2 regions of the Streptomyces sp. Wb2n-11 genome follow, and region 1 is predicted to be linked to the other one. Evidence: riboswitches for the same ligand, from Rfam matches in the RefSeq annotation. Region 1 holds a riboswitch; the other holds the start of a gene.

Evidence for each region. Region 1 has a riboswitch for cyclic di-AMP ahead of BN1555_RS03040 (transglycosylase SLT domain-containing protein). Riboswitches for the same ligand answer to the same signal wherever they lie in the genome.
Region 2: another riboswitch for cyclic di-AMP. It lies ahead of BN1555_RS17070 (M23 family metallopeptidase); the one in region 1 lies ahead of BN1555_RS03040 (transglycosylase SLT domain-containing protein).

The regions. Positions count from the first base shown of each region.
Region 1 is NZ_CVPB01000001.1:684,283-693,760, forward strand. It holds gene BN1555_RS02995 (transglycosylase family protein) at 1-662, opposite strand, end outside; gene BN1555_RS03005 (DUF4232 domain-containing protein) at 2,018-2,725, shown strand; partial or broken gene BN1555_RS40035 (ABC transporter ATP-binding protein) at 2,793-2,936, shown strand; gene BN1555_RS38410 (hypothetical protein) at 3,233-3,460, shown strand; gene BN1555_RS40040 (hypothetical protein) at 3,542-3,667, opposite strand; gene BN1555_RS03015 (AraC family transcriptional regulator) at 3,817-4,683, shown strand; partial or broken gene BN1555_RS40045 (hypothetical protein) at 4,752-5,092, shown strand; gene BN1555_RS03030 (arylsulfatase) at 5,423-6,088, opposite strand; cyclic di-AMP (ydaO/yuaA leader) riboswitch at 7,334-7,494, shown strand; gene BN1555_RS03040 (transglycosylase SLT domain-containing protein) at 7,497-8,258, shown strand; gene BN1555_RS03045 (pectate lyase family protein) at 9,031-9,478, opposite strand, start outside.
Region 2 is NZ_CVPB01000001.1:3,736,042-3,745,519, forward strand. It holds gene BN1555_RS17035 (FG-GAP repeat domain-containing protein) at 1-512, shown strand, start outside; tRNA gene BN1555_RS17040 (tRNA-Lys) at 600-672, shown strand; gene BN1555_RS17045 (DUF5988 family protein) at 812-1,012, shown strand; gene BN1555_RS17050 (chloramphenicol phosphotransferase CPT family protein) at 1,073-1,540, shown strand; tRNA gene BN1555_RS17055 (tRNA-Met) at 1,586-1,659, shown strand; gene BN1555_RS17060 (PP2C family protein-serine/threonine phosphatase) at 1,839-3,065, shown strand; gene BN1555_RS17065 (DUF2332 domain-containing protein) at 2,974-3,987, opposite strand; cyclic di-AMP (ydaO/yuaA leader) riboswitch at 4,245-4,391, shown strand; partial or broken gene BN1555_RS17070 (M23 family metallopeptidase) at 4,436-5,508, shown strand; gene BN1555_RS17075 (PrsW family intramembrane metalloprotease) at 5,584-7,077, opposite strand; gene trmB (tRNA (guanosine(46)-N7)-methyltransferase TrmB) at 7,152-7,928, opposite strand; gene lhgO (L-2-hydroxyglutarate oxidase) at 8,312-9,478, opposite strand, start outside.

The DNA.
Region 1 (9,478 bases):
GCTTTCTGCGCACCGCGCAGGACCAGCCGCTGCCCCGGATGGATCAGGTCGGGGTCGCTGCCGACGACCTTGCGGTTCGCGGCGTACAGACCCTCCCAACCGCCCTTGACGTTCTCGGTGTCCGCGATGGTCGAGAGGGTGTCACCGTGGTCGACGGTGTACGTCCTGTCCTTCGCCGAGCCCTTCGTTTCGGGCGCGTTGGGGGCCGACGTCTTCCTGGCCTCCGTCCTGGACCGCTCGGGCTTTTCCGTCTTCGGCCCCGTGCTGATGTCCGGCGCGCCGCCGCCGCGGGTCAGGCCCGCCCGCACCGAGCACAGCGGCCAGGCCGTCGGCCCCTGCCCCTTGAGCACCTTCTCCGCGACGGCGATCTGCTGGTCCTTGGTCGCGAGGTCGGCGCGCGGGGCGTAGGCCGTACCGCCGTACGCCTGCCAGGTGGACTGCTTGAACTGAAGCCCGCCGTAATAGCCGTTGCCCGTGTTGATCTTCCAGTTGTCGGTCGACTCGCAGGCCGCGACCTTCTCCCAGACGTCCACCGACGCCGCCTCCGCCGATGCCGGTGCGACCAGCGGCAGGGCTATCCCGGCTCCGCCGGCCGTGACCGTCAGCGACGCACGGTTGATACGGCTCGGCTGGTACCGGCGGTGTCGACCGGATGCGGCCATGGCTCAGTTCCCCCCACTCACACGACGGACACGTGGCAATCGGCAAAAGTACGGCCCCCCGTGGGCCGTGACAAGGGCCAGTAAGCCGAACTCTCCCCTGCCGGTGGCATATTGACCACCCCTCTGCCGGTCTGCCGCCAGCTTCCCACCACGCCGGGCAGGAGCGGGCCGGAATCCGGAAACCGCCGCGCGGCTCGAAGAACCGCGGACAGCCGCGTCTGCCGATACGTACATACCTCCACGGACGCGGACGCAGGCGTTCCAGGAGCTCGCGCAGGAGTGGAAGGCCCAGGCCGGTGCAACGGGGCTGGCGGCCGACGGGCACGGGGGGCGTGGTCCGGCGAGCACGGCACGCGCAGCATGGCTCACACGGGTCACCGCCGGGCCCGGTAGAGGCCGGGAGTGTTTCAGGGAAGCCACAGCGTTTGACCGGTACCACCTGTCGCAGGTCGGGTCGTCGGCGAACGCGACGAGGAGTTCGACGCCTTCGGCGCGGTGTCTGTCCAGCTCCGCCAGGGCACGGGCGGCTACGACACGGGCGTCCCCCGGCGGGGCGGGGTCTGCGGCGAACGCAGTGGGGAGGGCCGCCGAGCCTCGCTCTCCGGGTTTGGCCAGGGCCGCGGCCGCCGGCGTCCGGACCCAGCCGTCCACGGGGGTGTCGTCGGCGAAGGGGACGAGGAGGGCGATGCCCTCCTCACGGTGCCCGTCCAGCGAGGCCGGCTCCTGAGCGGCTTCCACACGATGGTTCGTGTCCATGGTGGTGTCCGCCGCCAGTGCGGTGAGCGTCTCGACGGCCTCGTCCCGGCGCGCGGCGGAGCGTGCCAGGGCTGTCAGCGCGCGCACGCGGTCGTCACCTCCGAAGCCGCCGGTGAGGGCGGCGGGCAGGACATGTTGCCGTTCGCCGGCCTGACCGAGATCCCGACTGACCCGGTCGGCACCGGCGTTGGAGCGGTAAGCGGCGCTCCTGTCCCGTTGTCCGCACCTGCCGGGTTCCGGCACCGGCCGGGTCCGGGCTGGTACGCCACCACGACCAGTCCCGCCACCGGGCCGAGCACCACTCCGGCCGTCGCCCGCACGGTGAACAGACCCGCCCATGGCCTTCGTCCCCCCTCTCTCGTCCCTCGTCGCTCGCTCCACCTGTGCGACGAGCACGAAGACGGAGAGGTCCAGTCGCAGGGCGCGCTGTGCCGAACCGTACGAAGGAGCCGGGCTTCGTTTGTCACAGCGTCGTGACGAGGGTGTCTTGATCAGGTCCATGATCGAACCTGTCGGCGGAGCGAGCCGTCGTACTGGTGGAGAACGCGCAACCGCAGAACACGCTGCGGTCCGCTCACCGACCGGGAGGAACACCCGTCATGAACCGCCGCCTGCGCACCGCCCTCGCCGTCTCCGCCGCCCTGAGCGCCGGACTGTTCATGACCGCCTGCGGAGGCGGTTCGACCGAGGCCGCCGACAAGACCGGGACGGCCTCCTCCGGCACTCCCGCAGCCACGGCCACCGCTGCCACGAGCACGCCGAGCGCCGCACAGGACGGCGGCAACGGCGACAAGGACAACAGCGCCGCGAGGACCAGCCTGTCGACGGCCGGCAACGGCGGCAGGACCAAGGACAAGTCCTCGTCGTCCGCGGGCGGCTCCGGCACCGGCGACAAGTCCGGCTACGGCCAGAGCTGCGGCACCAACGACCTCCAGTGGTCCGCCAAGCCCATGACCCAGGCCGGCGGCTACTACCAGGTCAGCGTCAAGGCCAAGTCCGGCATCACCTGTGTGCTGCCCGCCGGTCTGCCCGTCTTCGCCTTCGGCTCCGGCGGCACCCAGGCCGGCCCCGCCGAGCAGGTCGCGGGCGAGGAGATCACCCTCACCGGCGGCAAGACGGTGTACGCGGGTGTCACACCGAAGAGCACCAACAGCGACACCGGCACGGAGTACGGCACGATCATCGCCTCCGTCAGCGAGGCCGACCCCAACCCCATCTCTCTGAAGGTCGGCAGCATCCTCGTCGACAAGCCCCTCACGACCAACTGGCACACCAACCCGGCCGACGCCGTCCCGTTCACCTCCTGAACCGTGACGGCACCGATGCCCGCCCTGCACACGATGCGGGCGGGCGGGCAGGCGGCAAGGAGAGACCGTGGACAACGACAGGCACTCCGGGGAGCCGGTGACCGAGGCGTACGGCCTCCGCGGGAAGCACCGGCGGGGGCAGGCGCTGCGTGACTGCTCGCCGCGGCTGCCGGCCGGCCGGACATGCGGGCCGACCGGCCCGAACGGCTCTCACTGTCACCCTCGGCCGGGTACCGGGCCCCAGTGGTGACAACGGCCGTGGAGCCGCCCGGCCGAAACGGGCGGCCGAACGGGCCGAGAACAGCGCGTCGTCGCGCAGGACGTCGGGCCGGTGCAGGTCGTGCAGCGCCTGGCGCACGGTCTCGTCGCACTCCTCCCGGTCGATCTCCTTGAAGTACGGCTCCATCGGCCCGTAGCGCTTGAGGTGGGTGAGCGCCCTGATCGCGCCCACCGTCTCCGCCTCGGGGCGGACTTGGCGCGTTCGAGCAGGCAGTGGCCGGTGCGGACGTGCACGCACTCGTCGTGGTCCAGGACCTCACCGACCCGACCGTGCGGGGACGGGCCCTGCCTTCCGTACTGGCTGAACGGCGGCTCCCGCAGCCACTCGCACATCCCGGCGGCCCGGTCGTCGCCTACCACTTCGCCCAGCAGGATCTCGGTCGTCGTCAGGGCGCGGGACACGGTCTCCAGGACCGACCGACGGCCCTGGGGGCAGTTCACCGACGAGCGCGGTGAGCGGGGTGGCGATCACGTCGGGGCCGGGTACCCACTGCGCGGTGTCCGGCGAACCCGGTGGTTCGGCGGAGGCCGCCAGGTTCAGGGCGAGCGAGTGGGACGCGCGCGGCGATCCGGGGGAGAGAGCTCGCCGTCGGCGAGCAGCGTGAAGACCTGGGCCGGGCCGGCGTGCGGCCCGGCGCGGAAGGCGTCGAGTGCATTGATCACGGCGCCCGTGTCCCTCGTCGTGGTGGACGCGGGTGTGGGGTGCGCGGGCCGTCGGGGGCCGGCGTACCCGACCGGGCCGGGCACAGGATGTCGGGTCCGGCAGGGTGGGTCCTTCCTAGCGTGAGTGACCGGGAGGGAAGGAGGCCGGGGTGCTGGAGCGGCTGAACCAGGCCATGGAGCACATCGAGTGCCACCTTGATCAGCGGATCGAGGTGGCCGACCTGGCGCGGATCGCGGTGACGTCGGAGTACCACTTCCGGCGGCTGTTCTCCGCGCTGGCGGGGATCCCGCTCTCGGAGTACGTCCGGCGCAGGCGGCTGACGGTCGCGGGTGCCGAGGTGCTGGGCGGGGAGCGGACGCTGCTGGAGGTCGCGGTGCGTTACGGCTACACCTCGGGGGAGGCGTTCGCGCGTGCGTTCCGCGTCATGCACGGCGTCGGTCCCGGCGAGGCCAGGCGGACCGGTGCGCGCCTGCAGTCCCAGCCACGGATGTCCTTCCGCCTCATCGTCGAAGGGAGCAGCAGCATGCAGTACAAGATCGTGGAGAAGGACGAGTTCCGTGTGGTCGGCAGGAAGGCGCGTGTCCCGCTCGTGCATGAGGGGGCGAACCCTGCCATCGCCGCCTTCATCCGGGGGATCGGCCAGGAGACGCTGCGGCGCATCGAGAGTCTGTCCGACCAGGAGCCGGAGGGGATCATCTCGGTGAGCGACGACCTGGACGAGAGCCGCGCCGAGGGAACCGAACTCGACTACTACCACGGCGTGGTGACGCGCGCCGCGGTGCCCGAGGACATGGACGCGCTCACCGTCCCGGCCGGGACGTGGGCCGTCTTCGAAAGCTCCGGGCCGTTTCCGCGGACGCTCCAGTACCTGTGGCGGGACGTGTTCACGCAGTGGTTCCCGTCCAATCCCTACCGGAGCCGGCCGGGGCCCGAGATCCTGCGGACCCGGCTGTCGCGGGACGGGACACAGGCGGACGCGGAGCTGTGGATCCCCGTGGAGCGGACAGCGGCCTGAGCCACGGCGCACGGCGGTCCTGGGCCGCCACGTACTGGAGACGCCGATCGGACTGGCGCGCGGACCGCGTCGTCCGGGCGGTGTCCCCGACCGGATCAGGGCCGCGTACGACGCCGGACCCGGCCCGCCGAGCCTGCTCTCCGACCAGGGGTTCACCGAGGGGACCGGTGCCGCGCAGGGCGGCCGGCGCGTGGTGGCGGCGCGCCCGCCGGGTGTGCCGGCGCGGGGCTTCCCGGCGGCCCCGGCGTACTACGACGCGCTGCGCGCGGAGCGGCTGCCCGCGGCCCTCACCCAGGGGCAGTGCGACTTCTCCGGCGCGCACGCCTGCCGGCGCACCGACCGCGAGGGTTCGTTCCACACCCTCAGGACCCTCGGGGACGGTGTCCGGCCGGAAGCGCCCGCCCGCTGATCAGACCCCCGTGGGTCCCGGGGCCGGCTCGGGATCGGGTACGGGCTCGGGCCCCGGGGGCTTCGGGATCGGATCGGGCCCCGGCTCCGGCGGAACCGGCACCGGGCCGGGTCCCGGGCCCGGCAGGGGGCCCGGATCGGGGCCGGGCGGGCCGGGGGAAGGGATCGGCGACGGCGGTACGGGGTCCGGGTACGGATGGGTCATGGCTGGCCTCCTGCCTGTCGTGCGACGGGGTCAAGACCCACTTTCTCCCTGTGCGGCTGCCCCCGCCCGCCGGGGTCACACATCCGGGTACGGGCAAACCGGAGTAACTGGTACCGGCGGGCGCCGTCACCCCTGCCGGACGGTCGCCGCCGCCGCGCGCAGGCCGGGCCCCGGGCTGGAGAGCACGGGCACGGCGGTGCGGCCGTCGCGGGTGCGGGCGGCCGCGTCCGCCATGGACGCCTGGGCCAGCACCACCACGTCCACCCCGGTGACCGCGTCGACGGCCCGGGCGACGAGGTCCAGGTAGCCGTCCCGGTCGCCGTCCTCGAAGCGCTTCCACGCGCCTTCGGCCCGCACGGTACGGATGTCGGCCCGCCGCTCCGCCGCGTCCGCCTCCTCCCTGATCAGGTCGCACGTGGGACCGAAAGTACTGTCCACCGAGGCGACCACCGCTATGCGGACCGTGTCGCGCTCCGGCGCGGCGGCGACGGCGGCGGCCGCCATCGGGCGGTCCACCCGCAGCACGGGGACGCCGAGCCGCGCACCGTACGCCTCCGCCGTCGCGCCGATGGTGGAGCACGTGCAGAGTACGGCCGTGGTCCTGCCCTCACCGACGGCCGCGGCGAGCACCGCGGCGATCGCGGAGTCAGCGGCGCCGGGCCCGCCGGAGCGGGCCTTCGCCAGCAGTTCCTCGTGCACCACGTGGCGCATTTCGAGGCCGGGGTGTTCACGGTCGCGCAACGCGTCGAAGACGGGGACGTGGACGGGCGAGGTGTGCAGCAGTGTGAGCATGCTCGTGATGCTAGGGCGTGACCAGGACGTTTCCCCGGCTCGGAGCGGTCTGCGGGCCCGTACGCATGCCGGGTTCGACGGCCGCGCCCTGACCCAGGTGCTCCTCGAGGAGGCGATCCCGTATCAGGACCTGCCGATGCGGGAGGAGCGCGGGGGGCCGGACGGCTTCTTCTCCACCGGCGTACCGGACCTCTCGGACGGCGAACTCCCCTTCCAGGAGCGGGTCGTCGCCGCCCACCCGGATCTGGAGGAGCTGAGGCGTCGGCCGCCGCCCGGTGCGGGCGTGCCCGCACGACCGAGCGCGTGCAGGCGGACGAGGCCGGCAAGGAGTGGCCGCGGGACTGCCACCTCGCCAGCACCGAATCGCCTGCACCGAAGGGAATCCCGCCGTGCTCAAGGGACCTGACGATCCGTTGCTGGAGCCTCTGGACGCCTGCCTCGACTCCCCGCTCCCCTCCCCGTGACTGCCCAGTCCTTCCGGGTTGATCGCCGCGGCGGACCTGCGGCTGCTGCCGAGCGACGGCTTCGCCGCACTCGGGGAGCATCTGGCCGCCGACAGCGGCCGGGCACCGGGCTGGGTGCGGCACCCCCGCGCGCTCGGCGCCGCACCTGTTGGAGGGACGCGTCAAGGCGTGGACCGGCTGGAAGCCGGTCCACTTCGAGGCGGCGGCAGCCGAACTGGGCGAGTCGGAGCCGGTGTTGCGCACGGACCGCCGCGTCTCCCCGTCCAGACGTCGAGGCGTCGAGGCATCAGGGCGTCGAGGCGTCGAGGCATCAGGGCGTCGACGCCCGGCCCGCTGCCCCCGGCCGGGGAAGCCGGTCGGCATACATCTGGCGACGGTGCCCTCCGGCCCACCGCCCACGCTTTCCCGCGTACACGGGAGGGCCGTAACGGCTGGAGCCGACCGGAAAGGGCCTCGAACCTCCGCATTTCCATATCGGACTAAATACCCCCATGACATGCCATGTCGTATGCATGCAGAGGCGGTTGCGTGCCCGCTCCTGACCGGCGGTGCATCCCAAGTGATATGAGTCACGGCCCTCGACGGCATGATCGAAGCGGCGGAGGGCACAGTTCCGGCCCACAGAAAGAAAGTTGAGTTCTCACTCAAGGCGCGCGACGGAATTTCCTCCGTCCGGAACCGCGACATGGATCTTGCGGAGCAATTTCAGAGCTTGTTCCGCCCGGCCTCTCTCGCTTACGGTCACCGTCAATCCGGGTGGACCGCCGAATCCTGCCGCCGTCCGGAAACCACACCTACTCACGTACGGCAGGAGCGGGGGACCCAGGTAAGCCGCCGATCCGGAATTCCGGAACGGCTTGGGGTGAAGTCGCATTCACATGCGGCCGGGCATCTCCAGCCCGAACCCGACAGCTCACCTCGCAGGCGACGGAGAGGAAATCACCATGCCCGCAAAGGGTAAGCACCGTCGTTCCAGGTACGGCTCACTCACTCGGGGCTTCATCGCCGCGGGTACGGGAGGCGCCGCACTCGTCCTCCCGCTCATCGGCGCGACCTCCGCCGGCGCGGCGCCGCAGGCCGCCGCTGCCGAGAAGGCCGACTCCGTCATCTACGCCGTGATGTCGGGCGACTCGCTCTCCAAGATCGCCGGTGACCACTCCGTGGCCGGCGGCTGGAAGAAGCTGTACCAGGACAACCGGGAGGCCGTCGGCGCCAACCCCTCGCTGATCCGTCCCGGCCTCGAGCTGACGATCGCCAGGGGGGCCGAGGCCAAGACCGAGGCCGAGGCCGAGACGCCGGCGTCCTCCGAGCGGGCCGACCGTTCCGAGCGGAAGACCGCACCGGCCGCCGAAAGCGACGCCCCCGCCGTGGAAACCGCGTCCTATTCCAACGACCTCGACGGCTGGATCAAGGAATCGCTGGCCGTCATGGCCAAGCACGGTATTCCCGGCACGTATGAGGGAATTCACAGGAACATCATGCGTGAGTCCTCGGGCAACCCGCGGGCCATCAACAACTGGGACTCCAACGCTGTCGCCGGCACTCCGTCCAAGGGCCTTCTCCAGGTGATCCAGCCGACGTTCCAGGCCTATCACGTGCCCGGTACGTCGACGGACAGTTACGACCCGGTCGCCAATATCACCGCCGCGTGCAACTACGCCGCCGACCGGTACGGCTCGATCGACAATGTGAACGGCCCCTACTAGAAGGCCCGCGTCCTCGGCCCCGCTCCCCCAGCCGTTCAGGCGGCGGAGCGGGGCCGTCGGCGTTGTCCGTCCGGGCCCGTGAGCCGGGAGGTTCCCGTCGAGCGGCCGCAGCGGCCGCGCACGGGCCTTCTACGCCGCGTTCCCGACCTCGCGGTCCCCCTCCCCTCGCAGGGCGGCCCTCCGCCTCGGTGAACGACATCTCCGGCGGCGGGTCTCGGGGCATGGCGGAACATGCGGGTGAGGTGGACCACACCGAGCCCCAGCCGGACGAGGCCCAGGGTGAACGCCTCGCCGCCGAGGCCGTACAGCGGGCAAGGATCCGCCACCGCACCGGTCCCGGATGCGACGACGTACGACAGCGGGCCCGGGCCGCCTCCGTCGCGGCGCCGGCGCGCGCAGGTGACGGGGGACCGCGACATTGACGAACGTGAAGGCGACGGTCCACCCCGGAGCGGCACGCCGGGGAACCGTGCCTGCGGGTACGCCCCACCGATGAGCCGGATGGTCATCGGGAGGAAGAGGTAGCCGAGCCGGGGCGCCGTGACAGATCGCGAGTCCGGTCCGCCCGGTGCCGCGGACGTCGAAGACCACGAACCGGCCCCTCGGGCCGTAGGACTCGCTGGGCAGCCGCTTTCCCGTCCTTCCCCGCCGTGTCATGCGCCTCAGGACTTCCGCTCACGTCCCGGTCACCGCGACCGTGGCGCGGCCGCCGCCCGCTGCCCGCGGGGGGCGGCCGCTGTGCGCCGGCCGCTCCCCGGCGGCCGGCGGCCGGTCAGCCGATCCGGCCGGTACCCGCGCCCGCCGTCACCGAGGCGACGACGGAGGAGGCCGGCTCCGCCGTGTAGCTGTACGGCGGGTTCGTGAAGGAGCCCGTACGGGATATCTCAGTCGCGGCGCCTCCGAGGTCGTTGCCGCGCAGCACCGCGTACCCGTCGACGTCACTGCTGCGGCTGGTGGTCACGGCGAGCTTCGTCGTACGGAAGACGTTGTTCTCGACGAGCATCTGCGCGCCCATGCGGGAGTGCACGGCGGTGTCGGCGCCCTGTACGTAGTTGTCGTAGAAGTGGCCGGTGCCGAAGCGCAGACTGGGGATGCGCGAGAAGACGTTGCTGAAGTGGTTGTGGTGGTACGTCACACGCAAGTGCCCGGTGTCCTCGGCCGCGTTGTTGTCGCTGTGGCCGACGAGGCTGCCCTTGAAGTGGTCCTTGAAGGTGTTCCAG
Region 2 (9,478 bases), 3.1 Mb from region 1:
CGACCGCGTACACCTCGATCGGGACGGGCTGGGGGCGGTACGACGTGCTGACGTCCCCCGGCGACATGAACGGTGACGGCCGTACGGACCTGGTGGCACGTCAGGCGTCGACGGGAGACATGTACTTCTACGCGGGCGCGGCCGGCGGGAAGTTCAGCGCCAAGGTGCGGATCGGCACGAACTGGAAGACGTACGGGCGGATCGCCGGTGTCGGCGACATCACCGGCGACGGCAAGGCGGATCTGCTCGGGCACGACAGGTCGGGCGGGTTGTGGCGCTACGACGGTACGGGGAACGGCACGTTCAAGGGGCGGGTCCAGGTCTTCAAGGACTGGGGCCGGTCGTACAACGCCGTCGTCGGCGTCGGTGACCTGAACGGTGACGGCAAGGCGGACATCGTCGAACGCGACTCCGCCGGAAAGCTGTTCCGCAACAACGGCGACGGCCGCGGTTCCTTCGGCAGCCGCACGCAGATCGCCACCGGCTGGCAGAACTACAGGGGTCTGTTCTAGGGTCCCGGCAGACTCCGACGGGCTCGGTAACCGATACCCGATCGGCTGCCGGGCCCGCTGCGGCTATGCTCGGGGGTGACGCGCCGAGGGCCGTTAGCTCAATTGGCAGAGCAGCGGACTTTTAATCCGTTGGTTGTGGGTTCGAGTCCCACACGGCCTACCGCCCGAGGCGGCCGGGGATCCCCGGCCGGTCCGCACGTCAGCGCCCCGCCGGGCTCGTCCCGGCCGGGGCGCTTTCGTGTCTTCGGACCCGGGCGCGTCCGCGTGCGCGCCGGCTCGTGCCTGGGAAGACTGGGGGCATGACGGACAAGGCACTCCTCGAAGGCGGCCCGGACGACCTGCGCGATCGGATCGTCCCGATCACTCCTCCCGGGCAGGAACTGAAGATTCCGCACCGCGGCGGGTACGAACACTTCAAGGTCACGACGAGGCACCAGGACAGTGACGAAGGACGGCTGACCGTCTACGAGTGGTGGGAGCGGACGGAGGTCGCCGAGTAGCTCCGGCGGACAACGCCCATCGGCCGGAAAGGTGTTGGGCGCGGTCGTTGCAGTGACGCCGTGGCCGTCCGGGGGATCGTCCTCAACGGTGGTTCCAGCTCGGGCAAGTCGGTCATCGCGCGCTGCTTGCAGGCCGTACTGCCCGAGACCGGCGGGATCGGGTTCGGGGCGGACGGGCAGGCGTCCGTGGGAGACGGGTTCCGGGCGCTGGACGTGGCGTGGAGCCGTGGGGTCGCCGAGATGGCGCGTGCGGGGGTACGGATCGTCGTCGACGGGGTCCTCCTCGGCGGGGCGGCCTCGCAGGACCGCTGGCGGACCGCCCCCGACGGGCTCGGTGTGCTGTGGATCGGGGTGCGGTGCGAGAGCGCTGTCGCCGCCGGGCGCGAGGTGGCCCGCGGGGACCGGGTGCCGGGGACGGCGGCGGCGCAGGCGGAGCTCGTGCACCGCGGTGTCGTGTACGACCTGGAAGTCGGCACCACGCGGACCGAGTCCCTGAAGTGCGCGCGCGTGATCGCCGCGCAGGCGTAAATGGTCGGAGCCGGTCCCCGAATGGCGTAGAGTTGGGTTCAACGACGCGGGGTGGAGCAGCTCGGTAGCTCGCTGGGCTCATAACCCAGAGGTCGCAGGTTCAAATCCTGTCCCCGCTACTGAAGACGAAGGTCCGGATCTCGGAAGAGATCCGGACCTTCGTCGTTCGCGGCTCGCACGAGGGCGCCGCCGTCCCCCGGTCGGCTGCCCCCGGACGGCCGTGCGGCGCGGCTACGGCCAGCCTGGGCTGGGCACGGTACCGTCCGCACGCGGATGCGGAGCGAGCGGGAGACCACAGGTGGGGAAGCAAGGCGGAGCGGGCGTCGACGCCGTGGGGACGGCCCGGCACTTCCTCCGGGCACTGCCGGCGCTGCTGATCGTCGGCGGGCTCGTCTTCGACGTCGTCACGCCGCCGCACTTCACCGCGTCACCGCTCTTCGCCGCCGCCCCGCTGATCGCCGCGCCGTTCTTCTCCCTGCGCAACACGCTCCTCGCCGGGGGCGCCGCGGTCGCCGCCGTCGTGGGGCTGCACCTGTACAACGACACCTCGACCGAGATCGAGTCCGTGACCGAACTGGTCACCGTCGTCACCGTCGCCGTCCTCGCGCTGGTCATCAACCGCGTCGTGCGCCGCAGCGGCGAGCAGCTCGCCTCCGCCCGCACCATCGCCGAGGCGGCCCAGCGTGCCGTGATCCCCACGCCCCCCGCCCGGATCGCCGGCCTGCACGTCGCGGCGCGGTACGAGGCCGCGCAGGCGGACGCGTTCATCGGCGGGGACCTCTTCGCCGTGCAGGACACACCGGCCGGGGTACGGCTGGTGGTCGGCGACGTACGCGGGAAGGGCCTCGACGCGGTGGAGGCGGTGGCCGTCGTCATCGGGGCGTTCCGGGAGGCCGCCGAGCAGGAGAGGTCGCTCGAAGGTGTCGTGCAGCGGTTGGAACGGGCGCTCATGCGGGAGGGCGCGCGGCGGGACGGGATCGACGCCTTCGAGGGGTTCACGACCGCCGTGCTCGCCGAGATCCCGCGCGGCCAGGGTGTCGTGCGGCTGGTCAACCGCGGCCATCCTGAGCCGCTCATGCTGTACGCCGACGGGGCTCTCACGGAGATCGTGCCGGACGAGGCCGCGCTGCCGCTGGGGATGGGCGAGCTGGGGACCTGGCCCGACCGGGCCCAGGAGCGCGCGTTCCCGCCGGGCGCCACGCTGCTGCTCTTCACGGACGGCCTCTCCGAGGCCAGGAACGCCGACGGCGTCTTCTACGATCCGCCCGCGCGGCTGCGCGGGCGGATCTTCCCGGGCCCCGAGGAACTGCTGGACGCGATCACCGACGACGTACGGCTGCACACGCACGGGGCCGCCACGGACGACATGGCCCTGCTGGCGGTCGCGCGGCCCGCCGAGGGACAGCCGGACCGCCGCCGGACCGTGAGCCTGGTCAGGCGGGTGGCGTCACACCCGTCGCGCCCGTCCCACCCGGCACCCTCGTCGCACCGAACCAGTGGAGACTCTGACCGTGCGGAGCGGTGAAGGCGACCACGCGCTCGTCGAGGGCGAGGGTGAGCAGGTGCTCGTCGTCGGGGGCGGGGGCGTCGAGCCGGGGCAGCACGGTGTGGTGCTCGTTGGAGATCCAGTGGCCCGGCAGCTCGCGGACGAGCGCGGCGAACTCCTCGCGGCGGGCGAGCGGCAGGTAGGTCAGTACGGCGGTGTGGAAGACGACCAGGGTGGCGTCCGCCGGGGCTTCGGCGGCCAGCGCCGGGAGTTCGTCGACGAGGTCGCCGCGGACGATGCGGGGGCGGGGCGCCGTACGTACGGCCTCGATGGCGGCGAGCTGCTGCCGCGGGCGCTCCGCGCGGCCCGGCCAGATCAGTGACTGGAGCCAGCGGACGTCTTCCTCGTCGGTGGTGTCGAGGGGGTTGAGGTCGATGCCGGCGCGCCAGGCGATGCCGGGCAGCGCGGTGGGGAGGGGTGCGGGGCCCTCCGTACGGCAGTCGAAGGTGACGGGGGAGGAGCCCAGGACGGCGCCGCCGTCGTAGCGGTAGGCGTAGCGGTCGGGGTGGAGGCACAGGCCGGCGGAGGCGCCGACCTCGATGAGGGCGAGGGGCTGCGGGAGCGCGGCGAGGAGGGGCAGCAGGGTGGCGCAGCGGGCGGGCTCGTTGGTCTGGGTGAAGCGGGTCAGCACGACGGCGCGTACGGCGTCCCAGTGGGCCAGGGTCCAGGCGCGGAAGGGCGCCCACCGCTCGGAGGGGCCGCCGAGGAAGCGGACGGCCGCGAGGAGGAGATTGGGCTGCTGCTTGTTGCCGGGCGGCAGGGCGGCGATGAGGGCGCAGAGGTCCTCGTCCTCGCTGATGCGGGCGGTGAGTTCGGCGTAGGCGGGGGAGACGCCGCGCGCCTGCTGTTCGGAGAACTCGCGGTAGCGGTCGGCCACGGACCGCGTGCTGTTGACAACCATGACGACGAAACTAGGCCCGCGACGCTGCGTAGTCGTAAGACGCCACTACGCATAACGATTGACGAACCGTCATGGAAGCGAGGTTTCAGAGTGTCGATCGGGGGCAGATCAACTCGCCCCACTACGACCGCTTGTGTGGTGATTGATTCAGGTCGATATCGTTAACGATCAACGGGAACAGCTTGGAAAGCGGACCTGGTGTCTATTAACGTTCGATAACGCAGCGCGGTCGTCCCAGTCGTCGCAAGAGGCGACACCGTGCGCACGCGCCGAATTCCGCAAGGGAACCGGGGAACCACGTTCCTTGGGGTGAATCGGACTCCTTCGTACCTACGAGGAGCCCGTAGGAGACCTTCCTGCTCCGAACCCGTCAGCTAACCCGGTAGGCGAGAAGGAAGGAAAGGAGCACGCCTCCGTGGCGTCCAACAGGCCTGCCCCCGAAGCCACCCTGCCCTCTTACGGGTACGAGGTACCGAACGCCGCCGGCATTCCCGGTGGCGCGGAGGGAACCTGGGAAGAGTGGAATCCCACCGAGGAGTCCATCCGTCCCGTGCGCGGCCGTCATCGCGTCGCCAAGCAGCGCGGCGGAATCGGCCGTAGTTCCACCGTTCTCGGCGTCGGCGTCATCGCCGCGGTCGGCGCGGGGGCATAGCCACCGCGCAGGACAAGCCGGCCGTCTCGATCTCCCTTCCCGACGCGATCGCGGACTCGCTGCCCGACGCCAAGTCCCTTCCCGGCATAGGCGCCTGGATGCCCGGCGACTCGGGCTCCGGCGGCCAGGCGGGTACGGGCACGGCGGGCCAAGCGACCCTGGCCGCCGCCCCGCTCACCACCGCGGGCGTCTCCACCGCCGACGCGCAGCAGGGCACCACCGACGCGGGCGAGGCACTGCGCGCCCGCATCCTCCAGCAGGCCGAGCAGCAGCAGGACGCGGCCGACACCGAGGCCAAGGTGGCCGCCGAGGCGAAGGCCGCCGAGCAGGCAGCGGCCGAGGCGGCCGAGCAGCAGAGCGCGGCGGAGGCCAAGGCCGAGGAGGAGAAGCGGAAGGCCGAGGAGGAGAAGCGGAAGGCGGAGGAAGAGGCCGCGCGCAAGGCCGAGCAGGAGCGGCTCGCCAAGCTGGCCGCCAGCTACTCGCTGCCGCTCTCTTCGTACACGCTCACCTCCACCTACGGCCAGTCCGGCTCGATGTGGTCCTCCGGCCACCACACCGGCCTGGACTTCGCCGCCCCGAAGGGCACGCCGCTCAAGGCCGTGCACGGCGGCACCATCAAATCGGCGGGCTGGTCGGGCGCGTACGGCTACCGCATCGTCCTGGAGCTCCCGGACGGCACGGAGATCTGGTACTGCCACCTCTCCTCGATGACCGTCACCTCCGGAGAGGTCGGAACGGGCGACGTCATCGGCCGGGTGGGCGCCACCGGCAATGTGACGGGAGACCACCTGCACCTCGAAGTGCACACGCCCGGCGGCGCCGGCATCGACCCGGCCGCGTGGCTGCGGGACAAGGGCCTCACGGTCTGACGGCATTCCCCGCGGTTCCCCTCGATCCCCGGCAGTCCTGGCACACACCCCCCGTCGCCAGGGCTGCCGGCTCTGTTACCGCTGCTGCTGCCGGTACGGGTTGTGGACGGCGTGGTCCCGGTGGGGGGCGGAGCGCTGGGGCGGCGGTCCGTACCACGGCGCCGGCGACGGCCACGGGTACGGCCGGGTCCGCCACGGGGGCGCTGGCGGGGCCCACACCCGGCTCGTCGCCCGCGCCGCGTACTCCAGGGCCGGCCCGGCCACGTCCCTGCGCTGCCACAGGTGGTGCAGCAGCTCCTGCTCGCGTGCGGTGAAGTCCGGGCCCGCCGCGCCGCGGTGGGCCCGGTGGCGCAGGAGGGCCAGGGACGTCGCGAAGACCTCGTACTCGGCGACGGCACGGGCGGCGGCCCGGGACGCGGCCCGCCCGCCGGATGCCGCCTGGTTTCCGTACGGACCGCTTCCGTACGGACCGCTTCCGTACGGACCGCTTCCGTACGCGCGCGCCGCCGCGCCCCGTGCCAGCGAACGGGCCCGCATCGAGGCGAGCGCGGCCGGCTCGGCCGGCCGCAGCCAGCCGGCGGCGGCGTAGGCGGGCAGTTCGGCGGCGATCGTGCGCAGTTCGCGCTGGCGCGTCCAGATCACCAGCCAGGTCAGCAGCGCGAAGGCGGGGACCATGAAGGCGGCGTACACCGCGTAGAAGCCGTACGTCCCGAAGGCCGCGGAGCCGTTCCACAGGGCGTGCACGCCCATGGCGAGCACCAGACCGAGCAGCGGCAGCGCGATCCGCCGCCACCGGCCCGGGCGCCGCTGCGGCGCGAGCGCGGCGAGCCCGAAGCCGATACCCGTCAGCACCGTGAACAGCGGGTGCGCGAACGGCGACATCACGATGCGTACGAAGAAGGTCGCCGCGGTCACCGAGGCGAGGCCGGAGGCACCCGCCGCCTGGTCCTCACCGAAGGCGTTGCCGAGATAGAGGATGTTCTCGGTGAAGGCGAAGCCGGTCGCCGTGAAGCCGGCGACGACCACTCCGTCGACGATCCCGGTGAAGTCCCGTCTGCGGAAAAGGAAGATCAGCAGTATCGCCGCCGCCTTCGCGCTCTCCTCGACGACCGGGGCTATCACCGTCGCGCCGAGGGATTCGGCCCCCGCCGGATCGGCGGTGGCCGTGGCTATCCAACGGGTCGCGAAACTGTTCGCGATGATCGCGACGAGGGCCGCGGCGAACGCGCCCCAGGCGAAGGCGAAGACGAGGTTCCGCCAGGGTTCGGGCTCAACCCGGTCCAGCCAGAGGAACGCGGCGGCCAGCAGCGGCACCGGCAGCACCGCCAGCCCCAGGCCCACCAGGAAGCCCTGGGTACCGGTCTGGTCGCGGACGATCGCCAGGATCACCAGGGCGCAGAGCGCGAGCAGCGTGATCACCGCGCCCGCGCGCACCGCCCTGGCACGCCGCCGGGCGCGGCGCGGCTTGTAGTGCCAGTGCGCAGGCGGCGGTACGGCGGTGAACTGCGGCTGCTGCTCACAGTCCGGGACCGCCGGGTGGTGCCGGGGGTGCGGAGGCGACTCGTACACCCGACGACCCTAACGAGGGGTACGGACAGCCGGCGATGCCCAGGGACTCTGCCCGTGGGTTCTGGTCGCGGGTTCTACTTGCGGCGGAACAACAGGTCGTGCACGACATGGCCCTTGTCGAGCCCCTGCCCCTCGAAGCGGGTGAGCGGCCGGAATCCGGGCCTGGGCGCGTAGCCGCCGTCCGGCACGGTGTTCTCGAAGCCGGGGTGAGCGGTGAGCACTTCCAGCATCTGCTCGGCGTACGGCTCCCAGTCGGTCGCGCAGTGCAGGATCGCGCCGGGCGCGAGGCTGGGCGCGGCGAGGGAGAGGAACTCGGGCTGGATGAGGCGCCGCTTGTGGTGGCGCTTCTTCGGCCACGGGTCGGGGAAGTAGACGCGCAGCCCGGCGAGGGAGGCGGGCGGCAGCATCTCGCGGAGCAGAATGATCGCGTCGCCGTTGGCCACCCGGACGTTGGTGAGGCCGGCGCGCTCGGCGAGACCGAGCAGGTTGCCCTGCCCGGGGGTGTGCACGTCGACGGCGAGGATGCCGGTGCCGGGGTCCTCGGCGGCCATCTGTGCGGTGGCCTCACCCATCCCGAAACCGATCTCCAGCACGACCGGCATCCCACGGCCGTCGAAGAGCTCGTCGAGGTCGAGGACGCGCTGCCCGTCGATGTCCAGGCCCCACTGGGGCCAGAGCCGCTCCAGCGCTTCGGCCTGGCCCGTGGTCACCCGGCTGCGCCGCGGCTGGAAGCTGCGGATCCGCCGCTCGTGGTGCGACCCGGCGGGGTCGGGCGCGGGACCGCCGGGGAAGCGGGGCTCGCCCTTCGCTCGGTGGAAGGGGGAGACGTGGTGGGCGGCGCCGGGAGGCACGCTGGAGGACTCAGACACAATGCCCCGATTCTACGGCGCGACCGACAGGAAGGGGAAAGCCCCGCAGCCCGGGAGGGCGGCGGCCCCGGAGCGCCGCTGATCCCGAATGCAGCGGGTCCCGGAGCGAGGCGGGCGCCGGAGGGTGGTGGGCCCCGGAGTGCGGCAGGCCCTGGGTACCGCTGACCCCGGAGGGTGGCGGGCGCCGGAGGGTGGTGGGCCCCGGAGTGCGGCAGGCCCTGGGTACCGCTGACCCCGGAGGGTGGCGGGCTCCGGAGGGTGGCGGATCTCGGAGGGTGGCAAGCCCCGAGTGCGGCCGGCCCCGAGGGTGGCAGACCCCGGAACATCACAGGCTCCGAGCGTCGCAGGTCCCGGAGGGCGGCGGTCTACCTCGCCCCCAGTGCCTCCAGCGCTCCCAGCGCCCGCCGTGCCACCCGTCTGCCGATCGGGAGCGAGGCGGTCGCCGCCGGGGACGGGGCGTTCAGGACATGGATCGTGCGCGGCGCCTCCCGGATCAGGAAGTCGTCGACCAGCGTCCCGTCCCGCAGCACCGCCTGCGCCCGCACCCCCGCCGGCGCCGCCCGCAGATCCGCCTCCGTGACCTCCGGCAGCAGCCGCCGCACCGCCTCCGTGAAGGCGCGCTTCGACACCGAGCGGTGCAGCTCACCCGCGCCGTACCGCCAGTGGCGCCGCGCTATCCGCCAGGAGCCCGGCCAGCCGAGCGTCCCGGCCAGTTCGCGCGGCCGTACCACCGACCAGGCGTACCCCTCCCGAGCCAGCGCCGGCACCGCGTTCGGGCCGACGTGCACGCCGCCGTCGATGCCCCGCGTCAGGTGCACCCCCAGGAAGGGGAACGCCGGATCCGGCACCGGGTAGACCAGGCCGCGCACCAGCTCCGGCCGGGCCAGCTCGTAGTACTCACCCCGGAACGGGACGATCCGCACCCCCGGGTCGTCACCCGCCAGCCGCGCCACCCGGTCGCAGTGCAGCCCCGCGCAGTTCACCAGGACCCGCGCCCGCACCACCGTCCCGTCCGCCGTCCGCACGGCGACACCCCAGGGGCGCCGGCCGACGACGGTCACCTCCGCGCCGTACCGGACCTCCGCGCCCGACGTGCTCAGGTTCTCCGCGAGTTGCGCCGCGACCGCCCCGAAGTCGCACACACCGGTCGTGGCCACCTGGATCGCGGCCAGGCCCCGTATCTTCGGCTCGTATTCCGCTATCTGGGCGGGTCCGAGTTCCCGCACCGGAATGCCGTTCTCCCGGCCGCGCTGCACCAGGGCGTGCAGCCGCGGCAGTTCCGCCCGCTCCGTCGCGACGATCAGCTTGCCCGTGACCTCGTGCGCGATGCCGTACTCCGCGCAGAACTTGACCATCTCGGCCGCGCCCCGCACCGCGTACCGGGCCTTGAGCGAGCCCGGCCGGTAGTAGATGCCGCTGTGAATGACGCCGCTGTTGCGCCCGGTCTGGTGCAGGGCCGGGCCCCGCTCCTTCTCCAGCACCGTCACGCGCGTGCCCGGCGCGGCGCGCGTGACGGCGTACGCCGCCGAGAG